4 regions of the Arthrobacter sp. YC-RL1 genome follow, and region 1 is predicted to be linked to each of the others. Evidence: riboswitches for the same ligand, from Rfam matches in the RefSeq annotation. Region 1 holds a riboswitch; each other region holds the start of a gene.
The links. A riboswitch is a leader RNA that binds a small molecule or an ion and turns the genes downstream of it on or off. The one in region 1 is predicted to bind thiamine pyrophosphate.
Positions count from the first base shown of each region.

Region 2: it holds a riboswitch for thiamine pyrophosphate, as region 1 does, so the genes downstream of both, ATC04_RS04895 (ECF transporter S component) here and thiO (glycine oxidase ThiO) in region 1, are expected to answer to the same signal.
Region 3: it holds a riboswitch for thiamine pyrophosphate, as region 1 does, so the genes downstream of both, thiM (hydroxyethylthiazole kinase) here and thiO (glycine oxidase ThiO) in region 1, are expected to answer to the same signal.
Region 4: it holds a riboswitch for thiamine pyrophosphate, as region 1 does, so the genes downstream of both, ATC04_RS16595 (3-oxoacyl-ACP reductase) here and thiO (glycine oxidase ThiO) in region 1, are expected to answer to the same signal.

Region 1 covers NZ_CP013297.1:1,427,209-1,434,672, reverse strand. Annotated here, with positions in the region: gene typA (translational GTPase TypA) at 1-1,667, opposite strand, end outside; gene ATC04_RS06760 (GNAT family N-acetyltransferase) at 1,822-2,358, opposite strand; gene ATC04_RS06755 (ThiF family adenylyltransferase) at 2,395-3,555, opposite strand; gene ATC04_RS06750 (thiazole synthase) at 3,552-4,406, opposite strand; gene thiS (sulfur carrier protein ThiS) at 4,411-4,653, opposite strand; gene thiO (glycine oxidase ThiO) at 4,650-5,846, opposite strand; TPP riboswitch at 5,834-5,938, opposite strand; gene ATC04_RS06735 (hypothetical protein) at 6,167-6,463, shown strand; gene ATC04_RS06730 (OsmC family protein) at 6,664-7,095, opposite strand; gene ATC04_RS06725 (GNAT family N-acetyltransferase) at 7,100-7,464, opposite strand, start outside.
Region 2 covers NZ_CP013297.1:1,051,339-1,058,802, reverse strand. Annotated here, with positions in the region: gene cls (cardiolipin synthase) at 1-625, opposite strand, end outside; gene ATC04_RS04905 (aminodeoxychorismate lyase) at 839-1,714, shown strand; gene ATC04_RS04900 (ATP-binding cassette domain-containing protein) at 1,721-4,045, opposite strand; gene ATC04_RS04895 (ECF transporter S component) at 4,042-4,662, opposite strand; TPP riboswitch at 4,727-4,845, opposite strand; gene ATC04_RS04890 (DUF4235 domain-containing protein) at 4,920-5,171, shown strand; gene mnhG (monovalent cation/H(+) antiporter subunit G) at 5,237-5,644, opposite strand; gene ATC04_RS04880 (monovalent cation/H+ antiporter complex subunit F) at 5,644-5,910, opposite strand; gene ATC04_RS04875 (Na+/H+ antiporter subunit E) at 5,907-6,539, opposite strand; gene ATC04_RS04870 (Na+/H+ antiporter subunit D) at 6,553-7,464, opposite strand, start outside.
Region 3 covers NZ_CP013297.1:73,851-81,314, forward strand. Annotated here, with positions in the region: gene ATC04_RS00370 (hypothetical protein) at 1-876, shown strand, start outside; gene ATC04_RS00375 (GntR family transcriptional regulator) at 873-1,238, shown strand; TPP riboswitch at 1,625-1,719, shown strand; gene thiM (hydroxyethylthiazole kinase) at 1,709-2,503, shown strand; gene thiE (thiamine phosphate synthase) at 2,496-3,137, shown strand; gene thiD (bifunctional hydroxymethylpyrimidine kinase/phosphomethylpyrimidine kinase) at 3,134-4,558, shown strand; gene ATC04_RS00395 (solute carrier family 23 protein) at 4,592-5,863, shown strand; gene ATC04_RS00400 (sugar porter family MFS transporter) at 6,009-7,415, shown strand.
Region 4 covers NZ_CP013297.1:3,605,815-3,613,278, forward strand. Annotated here, with positions in the region: gene ATC04_RS16585 (siderophore-interacting protein) at 1-433, shown strand, start outside; gene ATC04_RS16590 (NtaA/DmoA family FMN-dependent monooxygenase) at 512-1,864, opposite strand; gene ATC04_RS16595 (3-oxoacyl-ACP reductase) at 1,861-2,670, opposite strand; TPP riboswitch at 2,732-2,825, opposite strand; gene ATC04_RS16600 (hypothetical protein) at 2,890-3,495, opposite strand; gene ATC04_RS16605 (hypothetical protein) at 3,500-4,129, opposite strand; gene ATC04_RS16610 (HNH endonuclease family protein) at 4,382-5,083, shown strand; gene ATC04_RS16615 (hypothetical protein) at 5,256-5,465, shown strand; gene ATC04_RS16620 (5'-nucleotidase C-terminal domain-containing protein) at 5,708-7,464, shown strand, end outside.

The sequences.
Region 1 (7,464 bases):
GAGTTCTCGCCCACGATCATGCCCTCGTAGACCTCTTCGGTCGGCTTCACGAAGAAGCTCATGCGCTCCTGCAGGTTGATCATGGCGAACGGAGTCACCACGCCGGCGCGGTCGGCGACGATCGAGCCGTTGATGCGGTACTCGATCGGGCCTGCCCATGGCTCATAGCCTTCGGCCAGGGAGGAGGCGATGCCTGCGCCGCGGGTTTCGGTCATGAAGCGGGTGCGGAAGCCGATCAGGCCGCGGGCTGGAACCATGAATTCCATGCGGACCCAGCCGGTGCCGTGGTTGGCCATGTTGGTCATGCGGCCCTTGCGCGAAGCCATCAGCTGGGTGATGGCGCCCAGGTACTCTTCCGGCACGTCGATGGTCATGTGCTCCATCGGCTCGTGGACCTTGCCGTCGATCATCTTGGTGACAACCTGCGGCTTGCCCACGGTCAGCTCGAAGCCTTCGCGGCGCATCTGCTCCACGAGGATGGCCAGGGCCAGTTCGCCACGGCCCTGGACTTCCCAGGCATCCGGACGCTCGGTCGGCAGGATGTTCAGCGATACGTTGCCGATCAGTTCCTTGTCGAGGCGGTCCTTGACCTGGCGTGCGGTGACCTTGGCGCCCTTGACCTTGCCGGCCAGCGGCGAGGTGTTGATACCGATGGTCATGGAGATTGCCGGCGGGTCGACGGTGATCAGCGGCAGCGGCTTCGGGTTCTCCAGATCGGTGAGGGTCTCGCCGATCATGATGTCCTCGATGCCGGCGACTGCGACGATCTCGCCCGGGCCGGCCGATTCGGCTGGAACGCGGGTCAGGCCCTTGGTGGCCAGCAACTCGGTGATCTTGACCTGCTTCTGGGTGCCGTCCTGGCGGGCCCAGGCAACCTGCTGGCCCTTGCGCAGGGTGCCGTTGAAGATGCGCAGCAGTGCCAGGCGGCCGAGGAACGGCGAGGCGTCCAGGTTGGTCACGTGGGCCTGCAGCACTTCGCCCTCGGTGTAGGTCGGGGCAGGAACGTGCTTGATGATGGTCTCGAACAATGGCTCGAGGTCCTCGTTGTCCGGCAGCGAGCCGTCGGCTGGCTGGTTCATCGAGGCGTAGCCGGCCTTGCCCGAGGCGAAGACGACTGGGACGTTCAAGATGGCGTCCAGGTCCAGGTCAGGTGCTTCGTCGGCCAGATCGGAGGCCAGGCCCAGCAGCAGGTCCATGGAGTCGGAGATGACGCCGTCGATGCGGGCATCCGGGCGGTCGGTCTTGTTGACCACGATGATCACCGGAAGGTTCGCGGCCAGGGCCTTGCGCAGCACGAAGCGGGTCTGCGGCAGCGGGCCCTCGGAAGCGTCAACCAGCAGCACCACGCCGTCAACCATGGACAGGCCGCGCTCGACCTCGCCGCCGAAGTCGGCGTGGCCCGGGGTGTCGATGATGTTCATGGTCATCTGCTTGCCGTTGGCGGCCGGGCCGCTGTAGAACACGGTGGTGTTCTTGGCAAGGATGGTGATGCCCTTTTCGCGCTCCAGCTCGCCCGAGTCCATCACGCGGTCTTCGGTTTCACCGTGGCTGTCGAAAGCGCCGGTCTGCTGAAGCATTGCGTTGACCATGGTGGTCTTGCCGTGGTCGACGTGCGCAACGATTGCTACGTTGCGCAGTTCTTCGCGGCTCGTGATGTTATCTGACATGCGTGAAGGCTCACTTCTGCTCGAGTTAAGGGTCAATGGAGTCGGGGCCAAAGTCGACCCAGCTATTTATTCTACGCTCTCATGGCAAGCCAACCGGGGAGGTGTGTCAAAACATACAGAAAAAAGCACGCAGCATCCGGGTGAACCCGCGGGTTCAGGCGATCGGCACCCAGAATCGCAGGTGGGCGGTTCCGTCCCCGTCAACGACTTGAGGGCGTTGCGCGTCGGGAACTCCCCCGCAGCGCAGGATGGTGGCGCGCGATCCGACGTTGCCGGCGGCGCAGGTGATCAGCGCCCTCTGGACCCCGGCCGCGCGCAGCTCGTCCAGCCCGAAACGGCACAGCGCCCCGGCGACTCCCTGCCGGCGCGCCTCGGGCAGCACCCCGTAGCCGAGGTGCCCGCCCAGATGCTCCAGGGAGGAGTTCAATGCGTAGCGCACCGACACCCGTCCCAGGAGCCAGCCGTCCTGGTCCACCGCGACGAACAGGGCCGAGCGGACCCAGCCCTCGGGAACGTGCTCCCCGCGCCGCCCGGCATTCATCCGGTACACGTAGTCCGCCCAGTTTCCCTTCTCCGTCCAGGAGGGCAGGAATTCAAAGTCGTCGGCCAGCAGCGCGTGGTGCGCGTCGATGGCCTGCTGCTCGTCGGCGTCGGTGAGTTCGCGAAACGCCAGTTCGCCCAATACGTCCATGGATCCAGTATCCCAGCCGGCCGCTGGCCCGCGTCGTCAATAGGCCAGCGCCTCGCCGCGCACCTGCTGGTACCACTCCAGGGTGCCGCCGGACAGGTTCAGCACCTGCGCCCCGGCCGGCTGCGGGCCCAGCGCCTGGGCGGCGCGCAGCGAACGGGCCCCGCTCTTGCAGGCGAGCACCACGTGGGTGGCGCCCTGGGCGGGGATCGCGTCCCAGCCGCGGGAGAGCACCTGATCCAGCGGCACGTGCACGCTGCCGGTGATGGCGGCGATCTGCCGTTCCCAGTCCTCGCGCACGTCGATGACCAGCACCCGGCCCGGCGCCGCTTGGCTGCCTCGCAGGGTTTCCAGCTCCGCCGCGCCCAACTGGCCAACGGCCGGGGCCAGGGCGCAGGATTCCTGCGCGTAGTTCCCCAGCTTGCGCACCCGGGCACGCTGCGGGTCGCGTTCGAAGGACAGGGTGCGCACCCCGGCGCTCAGCGCGTCGTAGAGCCAGAGCTTGCCGGAGAGGGTTTCACCGGTTCCGGTGATCAGCTTCAGCGCCTCGACGGCCATGATCGAGCCGACCACCCCGCACAGGGCGCCGAACACGCCGCCCTCGGCGCAGCTGGGTACCGAGTCCGCGTCCGGGATCTCCGGGAACAGGTCGCGCAGCATCGGCCCGGTGCGCGGGTCGAACACCGAGACCTGGCCGGAGAACTGGAACAGCGTGCCCCACACCAGCGGGGTTCCGGTCAGCTCGGCGGCGTCGTTTGACAGGTAGCGGGTGGCGAAGTTGTCGCTGCCGTCGATCACCAGGTCGTAGCCGGCGAACAGCTCCAGCGCGTTGTCCGGGGTCAGCCGCTGCCCCAGGGGAACCACCAGGACCTGGTCGTTCAGCTGCGCCGCCAGCCGGGGCACCGAGTCGACCTTGCGCGCCCCGACGTCCGACTGGCGGTGCATGATCTGGCGCTGCAGGTTGGACAGCTCCACGGTGTCGTCGTCCATGACCGCCAGCGTGCCCACGCCGGCGGCGATCAGGTAGCTGGAGATCGGGCTGCCCAGTCCCCCGGCGCCGATGACCAGCACGCGCGCGGCGGCGATGCGGCGCTGGCCTTCCTCCCCGACCCCGGGCAGGGTCAGGTGCCGGGAATAGCGGGCCAGCTGGGCAGGGTCCAGCGCGGTGCGCGGTGCGACCAGCGGTGCGCGGCCGCTCACGAGAAGTCCCCGATCAGCGCCTGCATCATTCCCTCGCCCGGGGAGGAGGCCAGCGCGGTGTCGCGCACCGGGATGCGCCCCGCCAGCCGGGCGGCGCGTCCGGCGCGCACGGCGTCGCGCATCGCGGCGGCCATCAGCGGGGCGTTGTGGGCGCGGGTCACGGCGCTGGCCAGCAGCACCGCGTCGCAGCCCAGCTCCATCGCCTTCGCGGCGTCGGAAGCGGTACCCACCCCGGCATCCAGGATCACCGGGACGGTGGCGCGGGAGACGATGGTGGCGATGTTGTGCGGGTTCAGGATGCCCAGCCCGGAGCCGATGGGCGCCCCGGCCGGCATGACCGCCGCGACCCCGGCGTCCTGCAGCCGGGCGGCCAGCGCAGGGTCGTCGTTGGTGTAGGCGAAGACCTCGAAGCCGTCGGCGACCAGCTGCTCGGCGGCGGCGAACAGCTCCAGCGGGTCGGGCAGCAGGGTGTGCTCGTCGGCGATCACCTCCAGCTTCACCCAGTTCGTTTCCAGCGCCTCGCGCGCCAGGTGGGCGGTGAGGATCGCGTCGCGGGCGGTGAAGCAGCCAGCGGTATTCGGCAGCGCGGCGATGCCGTGGCGCTGCAGCAGCTCGTACACGCTGGCCGAGCCGCCGGCCGAGTAGTGCCGGATGGACACCGTGGTCAATTCGGTGCCGGAGAGCGCGAGCGCCTGCTCCAGGGTGCTCAGCGAGGTGGCCCCGCCGGTGCCCAGGATCAGCCGGGAGCCGAAGCTGCGCCCTGCCACCTCGAAGGCGTCGTTGACGGCATCCAGCTCGGTGAGGTCCGCGGCGGCGGTGGTTTCAGTGGTGTTCTGCGTGCTGCGCTGCATTGGTTCAGCCTCCCTGGGCGGCGGTGACGAGTTCGACGGTGTGGCCGGCGGCCAATTCCCGCTGCGCCCAAGCGCTGCGCGGGACCACCGCGCCGTTCACGGCGACGGCCAGGCCCAGCTTGGTGCCGTCGGCGGCCTGGCCCTGTTCGTCAAGTTCGCGGCCCAAGTGCGAAGAGACCAGATCGCGCAGGGTGGAACCCTGCTGGATCGTGGTGGGGGTTGAGTTCAGCGTGATGTCGATGGTCATGGGTGCAGCTCCATTCGGGTCGGTGCAAGTCGTGAAGGATCGGTTCGGGACGGTTCAGCTCGGGAAAGTCCTGCCGGGTCCGGCGCACTCCCGCCGCTGAAGCGCGCGGGGTCCACGGCCCGGGCGTGCTCTGCGTGCGGCGGCTGGCTCAGGACCAGGTCCGCGGTCAGCGAGGAGCCGAACGGGGTGAGCAGCACCCCGTGGCGGGAATAGCCGGTGGAGAGCACCATTCCGTCATCCAGCCGCCCGATCAGCGGCCGGTCGTCGGGGGTGCCGGGCCTGGCGCGGGCGATGACCTCGTTCAGCGAGCAGTCGACGATCCCGGGCACCAGGCGGCGGGCGTTGTCCAGCAGCTTGTGCATCTGCCCGATGTTGACCGCCTCGTTGCCGTCCTCGCGGCTGCTGGCGCCCAGCACCAGCGAGCCGTCCGCGCGCGGCACCAGGTAGACCGGGTCGCGATGCACGATCCCGCGCACCGTGTGCGTGAGCAGCCGCGGGCCCGCAGGGCCCTGCAGCCGGAAGATGTCCCCGTAGACCGGGCGCAGCGGAAGTTCCGGCGTCCCGGCCACGGTGCCCAGGCCCGCGGCGAGCACCACCTGGTCCGCCTCGATGATCCGGCCGCTGCGGGTACGCACCGCGTGGGTGGTCCCGGCACGCTGCAGCAGCTCGACGGCCGGTTCGCGCACCAGCTGGGCGTCCAGGTGCCCGGCCAGGATCGCCACCACGGAGCGCGGGTCGATCTGGTGGTCCCCGGCGCAGCGCACCGCGCCGGCGATGTTGCTGGCCAGCGCCGGTTCCAGCCGGCGGGCGGCGCTGGGCAGCAGGGTCTGCGCGCTGAAGCCCAGGGACGTCTGCAGCTGCACCAGCTCGTGCAGGGCGTCGCGGTCGGCCGGTTCGGCGGCGACCACCAGGGTTGCGTTCTGCAGGTAGTCCGGGCGCCGGCCGGTGGCCTGCTCGATGCGCTGCACGAAGTCCGGGTAGGCCTGGTTGGAGGCGCCGAGCAGCTCGTGCAGGATTCCGTGGCCCCAGGTGGTTTCGGCGGCTGGGGCGAGCATGCCGGCCGCGGCGCGGCTGGCCCCCTGCCCGGGATCCGGGTCGATGACGGTGACCTCGCAGCCGCGCGAACGCAGTTCGAAGGCGGTGGACAAGCCGATGATCCCGGCCCCGATGATGGCAACGTGCAACGACGGCACTTCCTTCCTACGGCGGCATGACCCGCATCAGGTGTAGCGGTCGGCTCGGTGCCCTCTCAGCCTGGTCGGTTCAGGCTCCCGCGGAGTTGAAGCGATTATAGGCATGAGCTGCACCACAAATGCCAACTCTGCGCCGCGGGCGCGTCATCTTCGCGCGCGGCGCAGCCGGTCCGGGAGTCCCGGGCGCGCCTCGTTCCAAGGTGCCGGATGGGTAAATCCTCAAAGATCCATGAGTTCGTTTGCCCGCGCCCCGGCTCGTACGGAAGCGTTGCGTGAAGGCGCCCGGAACCGGGCGGCACCGCAACCGGAAGGAGAATACAGTGCTGACACTGACCGATCAGGCCGATGCGATCGTGACCTCGCTGGTCACCAACCAGACGGAGGACAACGAGGCGGGGCTCCGCATCCAGCCCGCCGACGAGACCGAAAGCCAGCAGACCGCGCGTTTCGCCGTGCGGGTCGTCGACGGCCCGCAGCCGGCGGACCAGGTGATCCAGGGCGAGGGCAGTCCCGTCTTCCTCGACGAGCTGGTCACCGACGCCCTGGATGACAAGGTGCTCGACGCGAACGTGGATGCCGAGGGAACCATCACCTTCCAGGTCCTGGCCCAGCGTTAGGCTTCCGCCGTCCGCGCTCGGGGCACGCTCCCCTGCGCGGCGGCGCACGCGCAACTGCCCGGGCAGCGCTCGTGCGGATTCGGTCTTCCCGAATCCGCCCCACGAGCCGCTGCACCGGGCAGTTGCATGTTGACTATGTTGTGATGCGGCGTTGTGATGCGCCGGCTCCCTGCCGGCTTCCCGCCGCGGCCGGAGGTTCGCTAGTCGGCGATCTCGCTGGTGACCTTGGCCCCTAGCTCGACGGTGCGCGAGACCGTGCAGTACTTGTCGTGGGAGAGCTTCACGATGCGCTCGACCATGCCGGCGGCCTTGCGGCCCTCGTCGGTGTCCGGGAACTTCAGGTCGAAGGACATCTTGATGTCCTCCATGCGTCCGGCGCCCTCCTCGCTCAGCTTGTAGCCGCTGGCGGCCACCTCGAACTTCTCCGGCTCGCTGCGGCGCGTGGTGGCCACGTCGACGTCGATGGCCGAGCACCCGGCGATGGCCGCCAGCAGCAGCTCCACCGGGGTCAGCAGCCCTTCGCCCTGGCCGAATTCCAGGCTGGCACCGGTTTCGCCGCTGGTCGCCCGGTACCTTTTGGACTCTACTCGTTCGACTTTGACTTCACGCAGTTCACGGGTGTTTTCGCTCATGGATCTATCGTGACACGTCCGGGGCCGAAAGCCGGACATGGCGCAGCTGGATCCGGGCCAGCTGGTCGGTGTGCTCGGCTTCCTTTTCGATCTGGAACCCGTGGTCGAGAAAAAACGAGAGGGTGCTCGCGTTCTGCCCATTGATCTGGATGCAGGCCGCCGGGCACAGCGCGAGGATGTCATTCAGCAGCGCGCTGCCCACGCCGTGGTGGCGGTCGTGGTGGCGTACCCACAAGAGCTCGATCTGTGTTTCGCTCCAGGCGGCGAAGCCGATGATCTCCTTGCCCAGCTGGGCGATCCGCACCGAGACGCGCTGGGAGTAGACCGCTTCGAGAGCGTTGGCAACGGCGTCCACGTCGGCGGCCGAGA
Region 2 (7,464 bases), 380 kb from region 1:
CGATGGGCAGCATCGGGCGCCAGATGATGCCGGAGCTTTTCAGGCGCTTCTTGAAGTTGCGGTAGCCTTTCACGCGCAGCGTGCCCAGATGGTCGAAGAGCAGGCGCACATTGACCCCGCGCTGCACGGCCGCTTCCAGGGAATCCAGCACCGGATCCACGTAGTCCGGGTCGTCGCCCATGATGTAGAACTGGATGTGCACGTAGCGCTTGGCCTTGTCGATCTCCTCGCGCATGGCTTCCAGCGAGCCGCGGTAGTCGGAGAGCACCTGCACGGTGTTCCCGCCTTCCAGCGGCATGGCGCCGAGGTTGCGGTTGAGGATGACCGCCGATTCGACCCATTCCTCCGTGGAGTGGAATTCCTCGGGCAGCTGCATGTGGGCCGTGCCGCGCATGATCTCGTCGTGCGCCCGCTTCTGCTTCTCCAGCCGGCGGCGCGAGAGCCTCGGGTTGGCGAACAGCCAGTAGGCGACCAGGCCGACCACCGGGAGGAAGAAGATGGCCAGCAGCCAGGCCATGGCCGTGGTGGGACGCCGGTTTCCGGGGACGATGCCGATCATGAAGTAGCGCACCACCAGTTCGGCCGCGACAAGGATGCTCCACACGACGCCGCCGATCTGCAGCATCACTTCGTTACTCGGCCACATCGCGGCACCCCCCTCACGTCAGCGCCCGTGGGCGTCTGCGGCGTGTGCGCCGCATCCCGCAGTTAGAGAAGCGGGAAAAACATCTTTGCCTAGCCTATCGAATCCCCTGCCTCTTCTAGGAATGCAGTCCACGAAGAGCCTGCGCAGGGGCTTCGCGCGCGGACTTGGCGGGAAATTCGATAACCTTGGAGAATGAGTTCTCTTGTATTCCTCGATCCGGCCTATCCCGCCGGACGCCTTGCCGACATCAACGCGCCCCAGCTCCCGGTCACCTTGCAGGGCGTGAACCGCGGCGACGGGGTCTTCGAGTCGATGCTGTACACCCAGCAGGCAGTCCGCAAGATCGAGGCACACTTGGCTCGCCTGGCGGTCTCCGCCGAGGCCTCCGACCTGCCGGTCCCGGACGAGCGCAGCTGGCGTGCAGCGGTCGACACCGCTGTCGCCGACTTCGACGCCACCGGCGGCGCCGAGGAAGCAGTAGTCAAGCTGGTGGCCATGCGCGGCGAACTGGACCAGGACCCGGCCGTGTGCTGGGTGACCGTCACCCCCGCCCCGCGCGTGGGCATGGAGCAGCGGGAAACCGGCGTGGATGTGCTCTTCCTGGACCGCGGCTACGATTCGAAGCTCGCCGAACGCGCACCGTGGCTGCTGATGGGCGCCAAGACCCTGTCCTACGCGGTGAACATGGCGGCGCTGCGCTACGCCCGCAAGCACGGCGCCCACGAGGTCATCTTCACCTCCGCCGACGGCGTGGTGCTCGAAGCACCCACCGCCACCGTGCTGCTGGCCCAACGCGACGGAGAAACCCGCCGCCTGCTGACCCCGATGCTGGAAACCGGTATCCTGCCCGGCACCACCCAGAGCGCCATCTTCGACGCCGCGCAGCAGGACGGCTGGGAGCTGGGCTACGGCCCGCTGCGCCCGGAGGACCTGTACCAGGCCGACGGCGTGTGGCTGGTGTCCTCGGTCCGCCTGCTCACCCCGGTGCGCACCCTGGATGCCAAGCCGATCCGGATGGACGCCGAGCTGCACGAACAGCTGTCCGCCCTGGCCGATTCGATCCGCTAGCCCCGGCTACCAGATCAGGTTGTAGGTCCCGGCCCAGATGGCGGCCGCGATGGCCGCGGCGCCCAGCAGGACGCCGGCGGCCAGCACCGCACCGTCGCGCCGGGTGAAGGTGGCGGTGCGGATCCAGGTGCGCTGCCCGGTGCCGAAGCCCTTGGCCTCCATGGTGGTGGCCAGGCGCCCGGCCCGGCGGATCGCCTGCACCAGCAGCGCCAGTAGCTGGCCGAGCTTCGCACCCACGCGCTGGCGCACGGTGCCCAGGTTGCCGATGCCGCGGGCCCGCCGCGCCAGGGTCAGCGTGGTGAATTCCTCCACCATCAAGCCCAGCAGGCGCATGCCCGCCAAGGCACCGAGCACAAAACGGTGCGGCACCTTCAGCTGCTGGGACAGCGCGCCGCCCAGGTCGCTGGGGTTCGTGGTGGACAGCAGCAGCACCATCGGCACCGCCATGGCCAATGCGCGCAGCCCCGTGGCGACGCCTCCGGCCACCGAGCCCTCGGTGATGTCGAAGATCCCCAGATCCAGCAGCACCCGTCCCGAATCCTGGCCCACCAGGGCGATGCCCCAGGCCGCCATGACGCCGGCCGCCAGCAGCGGCCAGCCGCGGCGGAAGAACCCGCCGATGCCCAGCCCCGCCAGCGGCAGCATCAGCAGCGTGGCCGCGATGACCACCGCCGCCGAAACCCAGTCCACCGTGCTGATCAGCGGCAAGGTGGCCCCGGCGATCGCGCCGAACTTGGCCAGCGGATTGATCTTCGCCAGCCAGCTGTCCCCCACTGGGGCGTCCAGCATCGGCCCCGACGAGGTCCTCGCGGCGGCCACCTCGGCCGGCGCCAGCACCAGCTCGTCGGCCCCCAGCGCCGCGGCGAAATGCTCGTCATGGGTCACCGCGATGATCGCGGTGGATTCGGCGAGTTCCTCGATGAGCAGTTGCGCCAGCTCGCGCCAGGTGTTCGCGTCCTGCCCGAAGGTCGGCTCGTCAAGGATCACCACGTCCGGCGAGGCGGCCAGCACTGTGGCCACCGACAACCGGCGCTTCTCCCCTCCGGAAAGCGTGAACGGGTTGGCTTCGGCCAAGTCCTGCAGGCCAAGCCGCTCCAGCAACTCCTGCACCCGGGCCTCGACCTGCCGCGGATCGTACTTCTGCTCCTCGGCCGCGCCGTGCCTGGCGCGCAGCGGCGCGAAAGCCAGCTCCTCGCGCACGGACTGGGTGACGAACTGGTGCTCGGGTTCCTGGAACACCGAGCCGATGCGGGCGACCAGCGCTCCGGCCTTCCAGCTGAACGGCGAGGGCGGCAACCCGTCGGCCAGCTGGGGGCTGGCGGCGAACTGGCCTGACACAGGTTGCAGCAGCCCGCCCAGGGTCAGTGCCAGCGTGGACTTCCCTGCCCCGTTCTCCCCGCGGATCACCAGGGCCCTGCCGCCGGTGACCTCGAAGCTGGCCGGGGCGGTGCGCACAGCATGCTCGCCCCGCGCGCAAACCAGCTCCTCGGCGTGCAGCATCGGGGCGCCGCCGGCCCTCGGCGCCGGCGAGGTCTGCGGAACATAGCCCGGAATCCAGACCCCTGCCTGCGCCAATTCGGCGCGCACCGCCGCGTCCCCGGCCAGCGCCTCGGGGTGCAGGTCGTGGGCGATCCCCCCGCCGGGGGCCAGCACCAGCACCCGATCCACCTGCCGGGCCCACGCCTCCAGCCGGTGCTCCACCACGATCAGCGTCGCCCCGGTGGACTCCACGGCGCCGATCACTGCATCGCGCAACGGCGGGATGCTGCCCGGGTCGATATTCGCGGTCGGCTCGTCAAGCAGCATCAGCCCGGGGCGCATGGCCAGGATCCCGGCCAGGGCCAGGCGCTGCTTCTGCCCGCCGGACAGTTCCTGCGTGCGATGTTCGTAGCCCAGTGCGCCGAGCCCCACGGCGTCAAGCGCCTGCGGGATCCGCTCGCGGATCTCCTGCGGGTCGATGCCCAGGTTCTCGGCGCCGAAGGCGACGTCGTCACCCACCCGGCTCTGCACCACCTGGGTTTCCGGATCCTGCTGCATCAGGCCCACCGGGAAGCTGCGCGCGAACGCGTCCTGCCCGCCGACCAGCAGCTCGCCGGTGGGACCGGCGTCCTGGTCGACTTCGAGCACGCCGGCCAGCGCATGCAGGAAGGTGGATTTGCCGGCCCCCGAGGGGCCCAGCAGGAGCACCTTCTGACCTGCAGGGATCTGCACGTCAAGTCCGGCGATGGCCGGGCGGTCGCGCTCGGCATGCTGCCAGGTGAAGCCGCGCGCGCTGATCTCCACACCCTGCCGGGTCAGCGGGGCCGTACGCCCGTTGGCGGCGGCGCTCATTTGCGCACCGCAAGCGCCGGTTCCAGGTGCGCGCGGCGGCTGGCGAGGTTGCTCAGCGCGCCGGTGCGGGCCAGCGCCCGGGTAATCCACCAGGACAGCAGGCCGGCGACGACCAGGCCAGACACGGCGGTGGCTCCCACGTGGAACAGCTTCATGAACTCGGTGTATTCGGCCACGCTGCCCACGACGTAGGCTTCGCTGAGGCCGGCAAACAGGCCCGAGCCCAGGCCTGCAAGCAACGCCACCGGCAGGTTCCAGCGACGGTAGCGGAACAGCGCGAACACCAGCTCGGCGCCCAGGCCCTGGACCAGGCCGGAAATCAGCACCGGCATGCCCCAGTGCGTGCCCAGCAGCGCCTCGACCACGGCGGCCAGCACCTCGCAGAACAGTGCGGCGCCGGGCTTGCGGATGATCAGCGCGCCGAGCACCGCCGGGAACAGCCACAGGCCGGTAAGCAGGGCAGTGCCGGGTGGGAAGGCGGTGAAGGCCAGCGAGAACAGGCCGTAGCTCGCGGACCAGGCCCAGAAGACCACGCCGGAAGCGACGGCGATGACCGAGGCGATGACGATATCGACTACGCGCCAGGTGCTGCGCTGCGTCGTGCGGGTTGTGCTCATGAGGTGTCCTCCTTGATCAGGAGGGGGGATGAACGGAATCGGGGCGCTGTCCAGCGCCGGTCCGCATCCGAGATGCTCGACTTCCTTCGCCGGTACTAACCGGAGCAGGTTCGAGGGTCTGCGATCTATCGCACTCTCAGCGCCTTTCGCCGCGAACGGCTTGACGCTCCCCTGTCGGAATAATTACTGCCCACCCACCATACCGCAGGTAAGCTGGCAACGGAACGATAAGTCACAACGTTGAACGTGAGGTCCACATGAACGCAGTACAAAAGCTCATCGCAACCGGCATTTCCCTGGGTGCGGGCTTCCTCGGCAGCAAGCTGGTCGATCAGGTCTGGAAGGGTTTCACCGGCAACACCGCCCCGCGCAAGGGCAGCGAGGAAGCCGCCGAGGCTTCCATGCGCCAGGCGCTGGGCTTCGCCGTGTTCTCCGCCGTGGTCGCAGCGGTCATCCAAGTGCTGGCTGATCGCGGCACCACCAAGGCCATCGCCAAGTTCACCAAGTAGCACTCCAGCGCAACAGCAGCGGGGCATTGCCTGCTCAGGGAATGGCCCGCTGCTGTTGGTTGAAGTTATTTCGCGTCCGGCCCGGTCTCCTGCGGATCAATTTCCGGCACGGTCCCGGTGTGCGGGGCGGAGGTCACCTTCTCCACGACCTGGCGCAGCTCGTCGGAGTACAGGGTCTCCTTGGCCGCGTGCTTGGTGCGGTAGCCGGCGCGGCCGATCATGTGCGCAGACACCGGGGCGGTCAGCAGCTGCATCGCCCAGGCAAGGACGAGGACCGGGATGACGGTCCAGCTGCGCAGGTGGATGGCCAGTCCGGCGAAGATCAGCAGGAAGCCCAGCACCTGGGGTTTGGTGGCCGCATGCATGCGGGTGAGCATGTCGGGAAAGGTCAGCAGGCCGATGCCGGCAATCAGGGACATCAGGCAGCCCAGAATCAGCAGCACGGCGACGAGGATGTCGAGGAAAAGGTCCATTACGCGTTCCTCTGATCCGAGACATAGCGCGAGACGGTCACCGAGCCGATGAACCCGATGGTGCAGGCGGCGACCACGAACAGCACGTAGTCGGTGTGCCTGTTCAACGCCATCTCCAGGCACAGGGCCGCGGAGATGATCAGCAGCATGACATCCAGGGCCAGCACCCGGTCGAGGATTGAGGGGCCTTTCGCCACACGGACCAGGCAGGCGATGGCGCCCAGCCCGAGCAGGCTGCCGCAGATCCAGACGACAACTTCGATCATGGCTTCTCCTTTGTCCTTCTCACGCGGGGGCTGCATTCGTTCTTGATGGCTTCGTACTCGTCCTGGCTGCCGATGGCCATGATCAGGCGGCGTTCGATGTCGCGGATGTTCTCCCGCGCCTTCGCGACCTCCTGGGCCGAGTCGACGTCGATGTAGTGCAGATACAGGGTCGAGGAGCTGCGGTCCACGTCGAGCACGAAGGACCCGGGAATCAGCGTCAGCACATGGCCCACGGTCATCACGATCAGGTCCGAGTCGGTGCGCAGCGGCACCGCGATCACCGAGCTGCGCGTCTTCTTCCCGCGCACCACCGCCAGCCAGGCGACGTGGACGCTGGCGGCGACGACCTGGCCCAGGAACCATCCGAACAGCTTGACGCAGTACCAGAGGTTCAGCCGCCCGGAGAGCACCACCGGCGGCAGCGGGAACAGGTTCACGATGACCAGCGCGATGACGGCGCCAAAGATCAGGTTGCCCGGGGAGAAGTCCTGCCAGAGCGCTCCCCAGACGAAAACCAGCAGGAGCAGCAGCGGCCACTCCTGCTTGAGCGTGGCGCGGTGGCGGACGCCGGCGGTGTCCAGCGCGTCGTCGATGCGCTGGTCGCGCGGGGCCAGGTTCTTGTTCGGCATGTTGTCCCTCCGCTCAGTAACTCAGGATGGCGTTGATGTACGGTTCGTGGGCGATCAGCTGCGCCGCCACTCGCTGGCAGAACTCGAAGATCGGCCCGGCGAACACCGTCAGCGCGATGCCCGCCACCACCAGCGAGCCGGTGGCGTAGCGCATGCCCCAGGGCAGCGCCTCGGATTCGAGTTCGCGGGCCAGCTTCAGGCCCAGGTGCGGCGCCTGGGCGCCGCCGGCGGCGGTCTGGTCCGCGACCTTCGCCGCCTCGTCCACCAGGTCCGGGTTGGGGATCTCGGCGTCCGCCGCGCGGCGCCAGAACATGCGGGCCCACACGCGGATGATCGCCAGCAGGGTCAGCAGGCTGGTCAGCAGGCCGGCGGCGATGACCACCCAGGTCAACGCGTCTGCATCCTGCGCGGCCGCATGCAGCAGCCCGAACTTGCCCAGGAAGCCGGAGAACGGCGGGATGCCGCCCAAGTTGATGGCCGGGATGAAGAACAGCAGCGACAGCGCCGGGGACAGCTTGGCCAGCGATCCCAGCCGGGTCACGTTCGCGCTGCCGGCGCGGCGCTCGATCAGCCCCGCCACCATGAACAGCGAGGTCTGCACGATGATGTGGTGGCCGACGTAGTAGATGGTCGCCGCGATGGCCAGCTCGCCGCCCACGGCCACGCCGAAGATCAGGTAGCCGATGTGGCTGGTCAGCGTGAAGGACAGCATACGCTTGAAGTCGGTCTGCGCGATCGCGCCGAGGATACCGATGACCATGGTCAGCGCCGCGACCACCAGCAGCCCGGCGTTCACCGCGCCTCCCGGGAACAGCAGCGTCTCGGTGCGCACGATCGCGTACACCCCCACCTTGGTCAGCAGGCCGGCGAACACCGCGGTCACCGGGGCCGGGGCCGTCGGATAGGAGTCCGGAAGCCACAGCGA
Region 3 (7,464 bases), 1.4 Mb from region 1:
GCCCTGCACTTCAAGGCACGGTGGATCTCCGATGACGCCGACAAATCCATGGGTGGCGAAGGCATCGAGTACTGGGAACGGATGAACGACCTCGCGGGCCGGTGGGACCAGACCGCCAACTACATCGCCCTGGCGATCACCGTCGTCATGTTCTTCTGGCGCCCGCCGGTGAACTTCGAATCCCTGCGGCCGGCCGTCTCCAGCGCCTTCACCCGGCTGCGCGAGCAGCTGTTCGCGGTGCAGTATCTGAGCGCCATGGCTGCCATCCTGCTGGTCGCCGTCGGATGGCCAATGCTGCCGAGCTCCGAGACGCAGGAGATGCCGACCGCCGAACGCGCCACCGCCATCCTGGCCCTCCTCGCGGGCGCGACGCTGTTCTACCTGCTGGTCAACGCCGCCTACCTGGCGTACATGGCGATCAAGACCCGCGCGGCCGCGCGAATGCCCAAACCCGCCGCACGGCTGCCGCTGTGGACCTATGTCGTTGCCGGACTCCTGATGGCGGCCAGCCTATACTTCCTGCTCTTCCCTCCGCTGGATCCGCTGCGGGGATTTGTCGCGCCGAACCGGTGGATCATTGCCGGGCTGGCCGCGGCACTGCTCGCCGCGCATGCAGGATTCGTCCTGCTCGTCCGCTCCGTGGCGATCCCTTGGCAGGTGGGCGCAGAGGTGGAAATCTGGTATCGGCAGGTGCTTGAAATCCGCTCGCTGCGCGTAGTCGCCGGCGCGTTCGTGGCCATGCCAATGATGGGATACCAGTTGTTCGCCGAATTCTCCCTGTTCGGCCTGCTGGTCTTCTGTGCGCCGGCGGTGCTGGCGCTGCCGCGCCCGCAAGGTTCGATGCGGCCGGAGACCAGTGACGCGGGCCGCCGATGAGCGCCCAGATCACCGTTGACCTGGACTCGGCGCTGCCGCCCTATGAACAGATCCGCGCCCAGGTGGCTTCGCTGATTTCGCTGGGCGAACTGGCCGCCGGGAGCAGGCTGCCCACGGTGCGCGCGCTGGCCGCCGATCTGGGTGTGGCCGCCGGCACCGTGGCCCGCGCCTACAAGGAACTGGAGGCCGAAGGACTGATCTCCTCGCGCCGCCGGGCGGGCACCGTGGTCAATGAGCTGCCAGGGCAGCCAGCGCTGGACGAGCACCTGGTCGAGGCAGTGGACAGGGTCTGGGCGCTGGCCGCGGAGCTGGGGGTGGACGCGGCGACGGTGAAGGCGCTGGTTGCGCGGAGGACGCGATAGCTCGGTAACCCTGTCACCACCGCATCATTTCCCGAGCAGCCGGGATTCGGTTGACGGTGTCCGCCCCTCTTTGTAGGCTCAGCCTAAGCTCACCGCAATGCTTGGAATGGATAACCTGTGGATCCGGTTTCGATTTTGATCGTCTGCGTTTTGGTCATACTTTGCGCGCTGCCGTTTGCCATAGGCGCCATGCGCAGTCTCGACCGACGAGCCGACGACCTCGAAGGATCTGACCCGGAAATCTCCAGGGCACTTCGAGAAGCACGGAAGAATATCGATCGCGGCAGGAGCTACGAAGATCCGAGGCTCTAGCGGCCGGCACGGGCCGGCCAACTTCCAACGGCGTTAAGGATTTGTCCTTGCGAAGATATCTGCGTACCCTCGGGATCAGTGACACGGGGTGTCGGAGAAGCCGACTGAGATGAGACCCGTTGAACCTGAACTAGGTCAAGCTAGCGGAGGGATGTCGCATGACTCTGCCTATTGTTGCCCGCAATTACCGGGAACAATCCCCCTTGGTGTTCTGCCTGACAAACACCGTGGTTACCAACTTCACCGCCAATGTACTGCTGGCTTCCGGCGCGGCCCCGGCCATGACTGACCTGCCCGGGGAAGCCGGGCCGTTCGCCGCGGCCGCCTCGGCCGTGCTGGTCAACCTGGGCACGCCCACCACCGAGCAGCTGCGCGCCATGGAAGAAGCCGTCGACTCGGCGAGCGCCGCAGGCACCCCCTGGGTGCTGGATCCGGTGGCCGTCGGAGCGCTGCCGGTCCGCACGGAATTCGCCCGGCGCATCGTCGCCCGCCGCCCCACGCTGATCCGCGGCAACGCCTCGGAAATCATGGCGCTGGCCGGCTGGGAGTCCTCCGGCCGAGGTGTGGATTCGCTGGACAGCGTGCAGGAAGCCATCGCCGCCGGGCGTGAGCTGGCAGTGAAATACGGTTCGGTGGTCGCGATCTCCGGCGAGGCGGACGCCATCATCGACGCGCAGCGCACCGTGCTGGTGCACACCAACGGCATCGGCCTGACCCGCATCACCGGCGGAGGCTGCGCCCTGGGTGCGGTGTGCGCGGGCATGCTCGCGGTGCATGAGGACCCGTTCGAAGCCGCCGTGGCGGCCCATGGTTACTACGGCCTGGCCGCCGAAAAGGCGCTGGCCGCCAGCTCCGGGCCGGGCAGTTTTGCCGCGGCCTTCCTCGATTCCCTGGCGGCCGTTGAGCCCGCCGCACTTGAGACCCTGAACTGTGAGGAAAAGACCTATGCGTGATCTCGGAGCCTACCTGGTGGCCAACACCGCCAGCTGCAGCCCGCATAGCACCCTTGAGGTGATCGAGGCAGCCGTGGCCGGCGGGATCCAGTGGATCCAGCTGCGCGCCAAGGAGGAAAGCGCCCGCGAGTTCTTCGAGCTGACGCTTGCGGCCGCAAAGCTGACCGAGGGCAAGGCGCAGCTGCTGGTCAACGACCGCATCGACGTATTCCTGGCGGCCCGCGCCGCCGGGGCCGCGGTGGCCGGCATCCACATCGGGCAGAAGGACGTGCCGGTGTCCCTGGCCCGCCAGCTGATCGGCGAGGGCATCATCGGGCTCAGCGCCTCCACGCGGGAGCAGATCGCCCAGGCCAACCTGGATGCCGAGTTCATCGACTACCTGGGTGTTGGCGCGGTGCGCGCCACCCCGACCAAGAAGGACCACCCCACCCCGCTGGGCCTGGACGGCTTCGCGGAACGCACCGGCTGGACCGCGCTGCCCTGCGTGGCCATCGGCGCGGTGACCGCCGATGACGCCGCGGCCATCCGCGCCGGCGGCGGCGCCGGGATGGCCGTGGTGCGCCCAGTCTGCCAGGCAGATGATCCGCGCAGCGCCAGCGCCCAGCTGGTTTCCGCCTGGGAGGCGGCCAAGTGAACATCCTTTCCATCGCGGGCTCCGACCCGTCCGGCGGCGCCGGCATCCAGGCCGATCTGAAGGCCATTGCCGCCAACGGCGGCTACGGCATGGCAGTGATCACGGCGCTGACCGCGCAGAACACCCGCGGGGTCAGCGGAGTGCAGGCCATCGACGGGGATTTCGTCACCGCGCAGCTTGAAACGCTCAGCGCGGATGTGCGCATCGACGCGGTGAAGATCGGCATGCTGGCAAACCAGGAGATCATCGGCGCTGTCGCCGCCTGGCTGGATACCGTCAACGCCCCGGTGGTGCTGGACCCGGTCATGGTGGCCACCAGCGGCGATGCCCTGCTGGAGGACGCCGCCGCGCTGCACCCGCTGCTGGCCCGCGCCACCGTGATCACCCCGAACACCGCCGAGCTCGGCGCGCTGCTCGGCGAAGCCGCCGCGCAGGACTGGGAGCTCGTGCTGGAGCAGGCCCGGCGTCTGGCCTCCGCCCACGACGTGCTGGTGCTGGCCAAGGGCGGGCACCTGGCCGGGGCGCAGTGCCCCGATGCGCTGGTCTCCGCCGCCGGGGTGCTGGCCGAGTTCAGCTCCCCGCGCCTGGCTACCAAAAACACCCATGGCACCGGCTGCACCCTGTCCAGCGCGCTGGCCACCCGCTTCGCCGCCACCGGCGACTGGGCGACCGCGCTGGAACAGGCCAAGGGCTACCTGTTGCGCGCCATCGGCGCCGCTGACGAGCTGCAGGTGGGCTCCGGGCACGGGCCGGTGCACCACTTCGTCGACTTCTTCGGCGCCGCGGATCCGATGGCCGCCTGGTGGGAGGACATCGCACCGCTGCGCGCGGGCATTGACGAGCTGGAGTTCATCGTGCAGCTGGCCGACGGCAGTCTGGAGCGCGAGAAGTTCGAATACTACCTGGCGCAGGACGCCCTGTACCTGCAGCGCTACGCGCAGGTGCTGGCGCAGGCCAGCGCGCTGGCCCCTGAGCTGGATTCCCAGCGCTTCTGGGCCAAGGGCGCCGGGGAAATCCTGGAGGGCGAGCTGCAGCTGCACCGCAGCCACCTGGTGGAAGGACTGGCGAACCCGTCGGCCACCACGCTGAACTACGTGAACCACCTGTCCTCCTGCAATTCCAGCTACCCGGAGCTGATCGCCGCGATCCTGCCGTGCTACTGGCTGTACCAGGACATCGGCAAGCGGCTTGCGGCGGCCAACTACGAAGGCCACCCCTACGGCGACTGGCTTCAGACCTACGCCTCGGAGGAGTTCGACGAATCCACCGCGCAGGCCATCGGGATGGTGCGCGCCGCATGGAAACTGGCGGACCCGGCGCAGCGCGAGCGGATGCGCCAGGCGTTCCTGCGTTCCAGCGAGCACGAGCTGGCCTTTTTCGCGCAGGCCCATGCCGAGAGCGTAGAATTCTCTACGGCCTAAAACGCGTTGGGGCCGCAGAGTCTGGAGGACTGCATGAGTTGGAGCATTCACGGCAACGGCAAGACCATCACCCCCGGTGAGGTTGTTGCCCCGGATGAGCGGCTGCATTGGCCGCAGACGATCTCCATCGGCACGCAGCACATCCTGGCCATGTTCGGCTCCAGCATCCTGGTTCCCACGATCACCGGGTTCCCGGTCACCACGACCCTGCTCTTCACGGGCGTGGCGACCATCCTCTTCCTGCTGATCACCAGGAACAAGGTGCCCAGCTACCTGGGCTCCTCCTTCGCGCTGATCGCCCCGGTGGTCGCGACCACCAAGGCCCACGACATGTCCGCGGCGCTGGGCGGCATCGTGATGACCGGCGCGCTGCTGTTCCTGGTGGGCCTGGTGGTCCAGAAGACCGGCACCGGCTGGATCCACGCGCTGATGCCGCCGGTGGTCATGGGCACCATCGTCGCGCTGATCGGCCTGAACCTGGCCGGCGCCACCTTGGAACCCATGCAGAAGTTCCCGGCCACCACGTTCCTGACAGTGATCGCCACGGTGCTGGCCACCGTTGTGTTCAAGGGCCTGCTGGGGCGCCTGTCCATCCTGGTGGGGCTGGTCGCCGGCTACCTGATCGCGCTGGCCCAGGGCCAGGTGAACTTCGCCAAGGTCGGCGAAGCCGCGTGGTTCGGCCTGCCCGAATTCAACACCCCGAGCTTCCACCTGGACACCGCGCTGATGTTCCTGCCGGCGGTATTCGTGCTGATCGCAGAGAACATCGGCCACGTGCGCACCGTGGGCGTGATGACCGGCCGCGACCTGACCGCGTTCAACGGCCGCGCGCTGATGGCCGACGGCGCCGCCAGCATGGTGGCGGGCTTCGGCGGCGGCTCGGCCACCACCACCTACGCGGAGAACATCGGCGTGATGGCTGCCTCCCGCGTGTACTCCACCGCCGCCTACTGGGTGGCAGCGATCGCCGCGATGGCGCTGGCGTTCATGCCGAAGGTGGGCGCGCTGATCGGCACCATCCCCGAGGGCGTGATCGGCGGGCTGGGCATCGTGCTCTACGGCATGATTGGCATCGTGGGCGCGCGCCTGTGGATCGAGTCGAAGGTTGACTTCGGCAACCCGATCAACCTGATGACCGCCGGCACCGGCCTGATCATCGCGATCGCGGTGACCAGCGAAATCGCCTTCGGCCAGTTCAAGCTGGGCGGCATCGCCCTGGGCACCATTGCCACCCTGGTGGTCTTCCACCTGATGAGCGCCGCGGCGAAGCTGCGCGGCAACGACCTGTCCCAGACCGGAGCCTAGGTCCGCTCTTCTCCACCGCTGCGGCGGCCGGAATCCCCCATCGGGTTCCGGCCGCCGTTCCCGCTTAAGCCGCTGAGCTGAGCTTATAGTAAGGGTACTTTCCAAAAAGTGACGCGGGCCCGTAATTCCGCTACGATGAGCAACTATGACTGCGACCACATCTGATGGAAAGATCTCTGCACGCCTGATCTTCGTCGCCCTCGGGGCGGCGCTGGGCGGTTTCGTGTTCGGCTACGACTCGTCGATCGTCAACGGCACGGTCGACGCCGTGGAACATGAATTCTCGCTGAACGCGGTAGCCGTCGGCTTCACCGTGTCCTGCGCGCTGCTCGGCGCGGCACTGGGCGCCTGGGTGGCCGGCGTAGTCTCCGAACGCGTAGGCCGCGTGCGCACCATGCTCATCGCCTCGATCCTGCTGCTCGTCTCCGCGATCGGCTGCGGGCTCTGCTTCAGCGCCGTGGACCTGGTCATCTGGCGCATCGTCGGCGGCATCGGCGTGGGCTTCGCCTCGGTGATCGCCCCGGCCTACATCGCCGAGATCTCCCCGGCGGCGCACCGCGGCCGGCTGGGCTCCATGCAGCAGATGGCCATCGTGCTGGGCATCTTCGTGGCCTTCCTGGTCAGCGCGCTGCTGGTGTTCGTGATGGGCTCGGCGGACGCGGTGGGGCTGTTCGGCCTGGCCGCCTGGCGCTGGATGTACCTGTCGCTGGCCGTTCCCGCTGTGCTCTACGGCCTGATGGCGCTGCGCCTGCCCGAATCCCCGCGCTATCTGGTGGAGCGCGGGCGCTATGTCGAGGCCGCCTCGGTGCTCACCGGCGATATGGGCCTGGAACCCGGCAAGCCGACCGAGGACAAAATCGAGGAAATCCGCGCCACCGTGCATGTGGAGCGACGCCAGCAGTTCAAGGACCTGCTGGGCCGCTTCGGCTTCCACCCGCTGGTCTGGGTGGGCATCCTGCTCTCGGTCTTCCAGCAGTTCGTTGGCATCAACGTCATCTTCTACTACTCGACCACGCTATGGAAGTCGGTGGGCTTCGCCGAATCCGATTCCTTCACCATTTCTCTGATCACCTCGGTGATCAACGTGCTGGCAACGATCGTGGCGGTGCTGCTGATCGACGTGCTGGGCCGCAAGCTGCTACTGATGATCGGCTCCGGCATCATGACGCTCTCCTTGGGCGCGATGAGCCTGGCCTTCGCGCAGGCGGTCACCGTGGACGGCGCGGTCTCGCTGCCCGGCTCCTGGGGCATGGTCGCGCTGGTCGCGGCGAACCTGTTCGTGATCGGCTTCGGCGCCACCTGGGGCCCGGCGGTATGGGTGCTGCTGGGCGAGATCTTCCCGAACTCCATCCGCGCCATGGCCTTGGGCGTGGCGGCCTCCGCGCAGTGGATCGCCAACTTCGTCGTATCCACGACCTTCCCGGCGCTGGCCGAGGCGGGCCTGGCCCTGGCCTACGGCATCTACGCGTTCTTCGCGCTGCTGTCCCTGGTGTTCGTAGCCTTCCTGATCCGCGAGACCAAGGGGCGCACACTGGAGGACATGACGCTGTAGCGGCCGGCATCACGGCGCAGGCAAGGAGGCGGGAACCCAGCACAGTTCC
Region 4 (7,464 bases), 2.2 Mb from region 1:
GGGTGCGGCGCTGGTCATTTCCCCGGCGCGCAGCAAGACCTCCATCCAGCTGGGCGCCGACTACTATGTGCTGGCCGCGGATGAAGCCGGGATACCGGCGATCTCCAAGATCCTCGAAGCGCTGCCGGAGTACGCGCAGGGTGTGGCGCTGCTTGAAATTGCCAACGAAGGAGCAATGTTTGACGTGAAACATCCCCAGGGCATTGATTTACGCTGGCTTTCCCGCGACGGCGTGCCGGCAGGACGCAGCGACGTCCTGGCCGAGGCTTTCCAGACGCTGGCGGTCCCGCGCCAAGGCCTGGGTGTCGTGGCCCATGCTGAACGAAGCACCGTCAAGGCCATCAGCCGCATCTGCGAGCGCTGGAACCTGTCGAAGCGCTCCAGCCACATTTCCTCCTACTGGACGCTGCGCGAAGGACGGCTGATGCGCTGACCGCTGTGCCGGCGGCCTGCCGGCCCCGGAGAAGAATCCACGAACGCAATCCACTTCGTTTGTCTTCCCGCCAGCGCATCACGACCCAGCTCCTAATGCGGGCCGGCGAGCGCGTCCCCCGGCCACCGGCGCCGGCAGGCCCAGATTGCCGCGCAGCGTGCGGTGCTCGTAGGCGGTGCGGAAGCGTCCGCGGCGCTGCAGCTCGGGGATCACCAGCTCGACGAAATCCGCCAAGCCGTCGGGCAGGCTCGGCGGCATCAGGTTGAAGCCGTCAGCCGCCCCGGTATCCAGCCAGAGCTCGATCTCGTCGGCGATCATCTCCGGCGTTCCGACCAAGGTGCAGTGCCCTCCCCCGGCCGCCAGCAGCCCGAGCAGCTCGCGCACCGTCGGCTGGTGGATCTCGATCAACCGCAGGATCGTCGTGTAGCGTCCGGCCGGGCCGGTGAAGTCTGCGGCGGAGGGAAGTTCGGGCACCGGTGCATCCAGCTCCCAGGCGCTGGTGTCCTGCTGAACGAATACCGCCAGCTGGGCCAGTGCCTGCTCGACGGGCAGCAGGTCGTTGAGCCGGCGCTGCTTGTCCTTGGCCTCCTCCAGCGTGCGGCCCACGTAGGCGACCAGCCCCGGCATGATGGCCAGGGCCTGCGGATCGCGCCCGGCCGCGGCGGCCTGGGACCGCACGTCCTGTGCGTAGTCCAGCGCCATCTGCCGGTCGGCGGCCACCGCGTAGATCGCCTCAGCATGGGCCGCCGCGAGCTCGCGCCCCTGGGCGGAGGCCCCTGCCTGGAACAGCACCGGGGAGCCTTGCGGCCCGTCGGGGATATTCAGCGGCCCGCGCACACCGAAGTGCTCGCCCGCGTGGTCGATGGCCGACAGCTGCCGCGGGTCGGTGAACACGCCTGCGCGGTCGGCCCGCACCGCCGCTGAGGGGTAGGATCCGAACAGCCCCCGCAGCACCGTGATGAACTCGTCGGCGCGGCCGTAGCGGTAGGCATGGTCGCCCAGGGTTTCGCGCCCGTGGTTCTGCGCCTCGGTATCCCACATGCTGGTGACCACATTGGCGCCGGCCCGGCCGCCGGAGAGCCGGTCCAGGCTGGCCAGCATGCGCGCGGCGTGGAACGGGGTGTAGAAGCTGGAGGACACCGTGCAGACCAGGCCGATCCGGCTGGTGTGCTGGCTCAACGCGGACAGCAGCGTGAACGGTTCGAAGAACCAGGTCGGTCCGGCCGCCGCGGCCTCCGGGGAGACGGCCTGGCCGTCGGCCAGGAACACCGCGTCCAGCAGGCCGCGTTCGGCCAGCTGCGCCAGTTCCACGTAGTACCCGGTCTCGCCCAGCCGCTCGGCCGGGGAATCCGGCGCCCGCCAGGCCGCCTGGTGGTGCCCCGCGCCGTAGATGAACAGGTTGAACCGGGCCTGCTTCCTCGATGCGCTCATCCCTTGACCAGGCCGCCGTCGACGATCAGGTTCTGTCCGGTCACCCCGCGCGAGAGCGGCGAGGCGAAGAACAGCACCGCGTCGGCGAGCTCGGCCGGCGAGGTCACCCGGCGCAACGGGGTGCCGGAGGCGATCAGGTCGAAGACCTCTTCAGGAGTGGCGGCCGAGGCATCCGTGGTGCGCAGCAGGCCTCCGGAAACCATGTTGACGTTGATGCCTTCCGGGCCCAGGTCGTCCGCGAAGGTGCGGGTCAGCGAGAGCAGCGCCGCCTTGGTCGCGGTGTAGTCGTGGTACGGGACCACTGGGTGCTGGAACAGGTTGGTGCCGATGTTGACGATGCGTCCGAAGCCCGCCTGGCGCATGCTCGGCAGCACTGCCTGGATCGCGGCGACAGGTGCGAGCACGGAACCGGCGAACTGGGCCGTGAGCTCTTCGGCGGACAGCTCGTCTGCCTTGGAACGGGCATCTGCGTTGAAGGAGAAATCCACCAGCGCGTTGTTGACCAAGGTGGTGATCGGGCGGCCGAAGTGCTCGGCCGCGGCGGCGGCCAGGTCCTTCAGCCCGGCGGCGTCGCGCACGTCGGCCTGCAATGCCAGCGCCTGTCCGGGGAATGCGGCGGCAAGTTCCTCGGCCGCCTGCGACGAGCTGCGGTAGTTGACGACGACCTTCGCCCCGGCGTCCAGAAAAGCGGCGCTGATGGCCGCGCCCAGCCCGCGGGCGCCGCCGGTGACCAGCACCAGTTGTTCCTTGAGCGGCAGTGCGGTGGTGGAAGAAGCTGCGGTGTCGGTTGCTGCGTGTGCGTTCATGGTGCTCGAACTCCTTGAAGATGTGTCAAGGCGAACGGGACCCCGGCGTAGATGCGTGGCATCGAGGTATCCAGGACATTCCCTTCGCCAGTGCTAACTGGATCAGGTTCGACGGGTTTTATCTCAGCCGCATGGCGGCACCCCGTGTCACTACGTCCCATTAGTACCACAAGCCGTCCGGGACGGCCGAACACGTGTCTTCGCCGGGTGTTTCCGGAGCTACTGGATGACCTGGACTTCAAAACCCGCCGGAGCCGAGAGCTCCGGGATCAGCTCGATGACCAGATTCTCGATATTTTTCTCGTCAAGTTCGAATTCCACGACATTCGGATCTGTCGAGCACTGGACAATTTTTTGCCGCAGCATCTTTGGCCCGTCCTTGATTCGAACGTCGGTCCGGCCCGAGCCTGAACAGGTGTACTTGATCAGATACGGGCCCGGCAAGCCATCCGTTTCCAAAGAGAACTCTTCAGGCGCAAGGGTTCCGCCCTGTTGGTATTGAAAGCGTTGGGCAGCCCATGCAACCAACCCGTGGTAGCCGCGCTGCTCGATTTCGCCCTGCCAGAATCCCATGCGTTCCGTGGCAGCAGGGTCCGCAAAAAATCCGGTCATGGCCAGATACATCAGCGGCGGGTAGTGCAGCGCAACTTCTTGACGGTTGACGATCTCCTCAGAGGACATTTCCTCGACGGGCAGCTGGAATTGCGGACTGTTCGATGGCTCCCTGGGCGGTTCCCGATCGAGCGGGCCAAGCTCGGAGACCGGAGTCGTGCACGACGTGAGCGCAAGAATGACAGCACCGAGGATAGGCAGCACTTTCTTCATTCGCTCACCTGCCATCGCTTCGGTACAGGTTGAGTTCGTAGGATCCAATCGTTTCGGGATCACCGGAGACCACAATGTAATAGCTCTCGGTGGACCGATCGATCTCAAACTCGCCGTATGTGGTTGCGGCGGGGACGTTACAGGTCATTGGCATCTCGAACGTTGGCTCCATGCCAATCTCTGGAAAATCTACGTTGATGAATACCTGCACGGCTGCGCGTCCTACACCCCAGCAGCCAAATTCAACCCTGTACGCACCCGCTTCTTCTGCGGTTCCGCTCATGGACGTCGATTCGTTGGTAACCTCCTGCTCGCCATTTTCATCCGTGACGGTCGTGGATCGGAAAAATCCCGAAATGCCCATGGAAAAATCGTCCACATCCTCACGAGTATCAAGATCACCGAAGATCGGACTGGGTCTCAAAACCTGCGTTTGCAGCTCCGAGAAAATCGGCACGCCTTCCTGGTAGTACTTCGCGTAGGGGTCTTCATCGTAGCCATGCTGTTCTGTTTCCCAAGCCGAGTCGTATCCTCCAGGTCCTTGCTGTTCCACGGTTTCGAGCTTGGATACGGGTGTGGTGCAGGCGCTGAGCAGCAGCACCCCGGTCAACAACGGGAACAAGAACTTCTTCACAGGTACATCCAAAAGGTCACAGAAACAGCATTACGCCGACCATATTTCGTCCACCGGAAGAAAACAATACTTGTCACAGCGGACTACAGCGACAAATTGATAACTTTTCCGATTCAGCATGCGAACCGCCGAGAAGAGAATCACAGAATGACACCAGACCGGTACCGGAGTTTCGTAGGTGCCGGCGCATAGAGTCGAATGCTAGGACCGCGGATTGCAGTCCCCTGCATATCCAAGGAGAGATACCACCGCATGCGACTGCCGCGCCGCACCCTGTCCCTAGTTCTCGTCATGTCCACCCTTGGGCTGGCTTCATGCTCCTCGCTGACTTCCACGGATTTCACCGGGACAAATGGCGCTCAGGCCGCGGCCCCGTCGGCCGACCAGCAAGCGGCATATGCCAAGTCTCTGGATCAGCTGGAAGACATCACCATCAAGGGCCGTGCTCCGAAGACCGGCTACACCCGCGAGCAGTTCAGCAACGGCTGGAAGGATACGGACAACAACGGCTGCGATGCGCGCAACGATATCCTTGCCCGCGATCTGGTGAATGTTGAATTCAAACCGGCCCGGGTCGATTGCGTGGTGCTGAGCGGAACGTTCCAAGATCCCTATACCGGCAAGACAATCAATTTCGAGCGCGGCCAGTCCACGAGTTCTGCCGTACAGATCGACCACGTTGTTGCGCTGTCGGACGCCTGGCAGAAGGGCGCCCAGAAATGGAGTAAGGACAAGCGTCTCCAGTTCGCCAACGACCCGCTGAACCTCCTGGCATCGGACGGCCCCACCAATGCCGCCAAGGGCGACAAGGATGCTGCAACCTGGCTGCCGCCAAACAAGGACTTCCGCTGCGAATACGTGTCGCTACAGACTCAGGTGAAGGCCAAGTACGGCGCTTGGATGACTCAGGCAGAGCATGATTCCATCAAGAAGATCCTGACGTCCTGCGTTTAGCAGAAGATCTTCGGAAACCGTTCTCAACCCAAGGATTGAGCGTTTCCCAGTAAATTACCACTTTGGGCGTATGTTCAACCGGCTGGAGTTATGACATCATTGATGTTATTCCAGCCGATAGCGAATTTTTTTCGCGATTATTTGGCGAAAATCGACAGTTCAAGGGTGCACGATGAAGTCACGGTTGCTCGGCGTAGTACTGCTGCTGGCCAGCATCTGCATTTTCGTGCTCGCGCTGGACAACTCCCAGCGCTCTCTGGCAACCACCTGCTGGGTCGCTTCAACCCTGATGTTCATTGCGGCAGCCATGCTGCTCCTCAGCGGTATCGTCGGATCTTCCTCTGTGACCGCCGGAGATCCACGACGCAAGCGCCAGCGCTAAAGCCTCCGACTCTTTTTCACCGCATGCCCTGCCACATCGGCGGGGCATGCGGCATTTCCAGTGATGCAAAACGTCGAATAAGCCCCTTGCAACGCCAAAAACATCTGTTTTATACGTGAAATCTACGTTCAAGCATCGACAGGTACACCTTCATGGGATAAATATGAGATAAGTCACACGCTTAACTCTGAGGAGGATCTATGCCTGCGTTCAGGCAGATCAAGAACTTAACGCTGACTTCCATGGCTACTGCAGCTTTGGTCGCCTCCGGATGCGTTGCCGCGCAGGCCGCCCCGGCAGCAGAGCCAGCAGCCCCGGGGACATTCACCCTGGACATTTTGGACATCAACGACTTCCACGGCCGCATTGCCGATGATCGGGACTCCGCGGGCGCCGCTGTGCTCGCAGGTGCCGTCGACATGCTGCGGGCGGCGAACCCGAACACGCTCTTCGTGTCGGCCGGCGACAACATCGGCGCCTCGACCTTCGCTTCGGCCTCGCAGGAGGACGCGCCAACCATCGAAGTATTAGGTGCCGGAGGTCTCGACGTGTCAACCGTGGGCAACCACGAATTCGACCGCGGCTTCGAGGACCTGAAGGGCCGAGTCATCGACAGCTATGCCAAGGCCTCCGGCCAGGACGGCGCAGACTTCGCCCTGGGTGCCAACGTCTACGACAAGGCCACCGGCAAGCCGGCCTTGAAGGAATACGCCATTCGCGAGGTCAACGGCGTCAAAGTCGGCTTCATCGGAACTGTCACCGAGGACGTCCCCTCGCTGGTGACCCCCACGGGGATCAAGGACCTGGCATTCGGCAACGAGCTCGAAGCGGTCAACCGCGTCGCCAAGCAGCTTTCCGACGGCGATACGACTAACGGCGAAGCATCAGTCATCGTCGTGCTGACCCACAACGGCTCGGAAAGCATCACTTGCGGCACCATCGCCGCAGAGAAAACCACCTACGGCGAACTGATCCGTGGTGCCAGCGAGCAGGTGGACGCCATTGTTTCAGGCCATACCCACCAGCCGTACAACTGCGAAATCGCGGGCCCCACAGGCACCGAGCGCCCGGTCATCCAAGCGCACCAGTACGGCACCACCCTGGGCAAGATCTCCCTCGAGGTCGACGAGGCCAGGGGTGATGTCACCGATTCCTCGACCGAGCTCTTGCCCCTTGCCATCAAGGACGACGCCGGAGACTGGGTCTACACCCCGAACAAAACCGTCGCTCAGATCGTAGAAACCGCAATCACGGAATCGGACAAGGTCGGCAACCAGAAGATCGGGCAGATCTCAGCCGATATCCTGCGCGGCGGCAAGCAACCGGGATCGGACCGCGGCGTGGAATCCACGCTGGGCAACACCGTGGCGGACATCCACCTGTGGGCCACCTCGAATGAGGACTTCGCCGGCACCAAGGCGCAGATCGCGTTCATGAACGCCGGCGGCCTGCGCGCCGACCTGCGGTACGGCAAGGACGGCAGCGTCAGCTACAAGGCGGCCGCCGAGGTGCAACCTTTCGCCAACACGCTGAAGACCTTCGACCTCACGGGCGCCCAGATCCGCGAGGCGCTGGAACAGCAGTGGCAGCCTAAGGGCTCCGAGCGCACGAAGCTGCAGCTGGGCATCTCAGAAGGCCTGTCCTACACCTACGTCGAGGACGCACCTCGTGGGGAGCATATCAAGGACATCACCTTCAACGGCGAGCCGCTGGATGAGAAGGCCATCTTCCACGTGGTTGCCAACGCGTTTTTGGCCGCTGGCGGCGACAACTTCGCGGCCTTCGCCGAAGGCACGAACCATGCCGACTCCGGGCAGATCGACCTGGACGCCACCGTGAACTACTTCAAGTCCCACGATGTCGTCGATCCAGCCCCGCTGGGACGCGCGATGATCGCCGGCACCGACTGGGCCCAGGTCGAGCTTTCCGCCACCGAGGCGGAAGCCGGCCAGGACATCGAGGTCACCGTCTCCGGTCTGGAGGAAGGCGCGCAGATCAC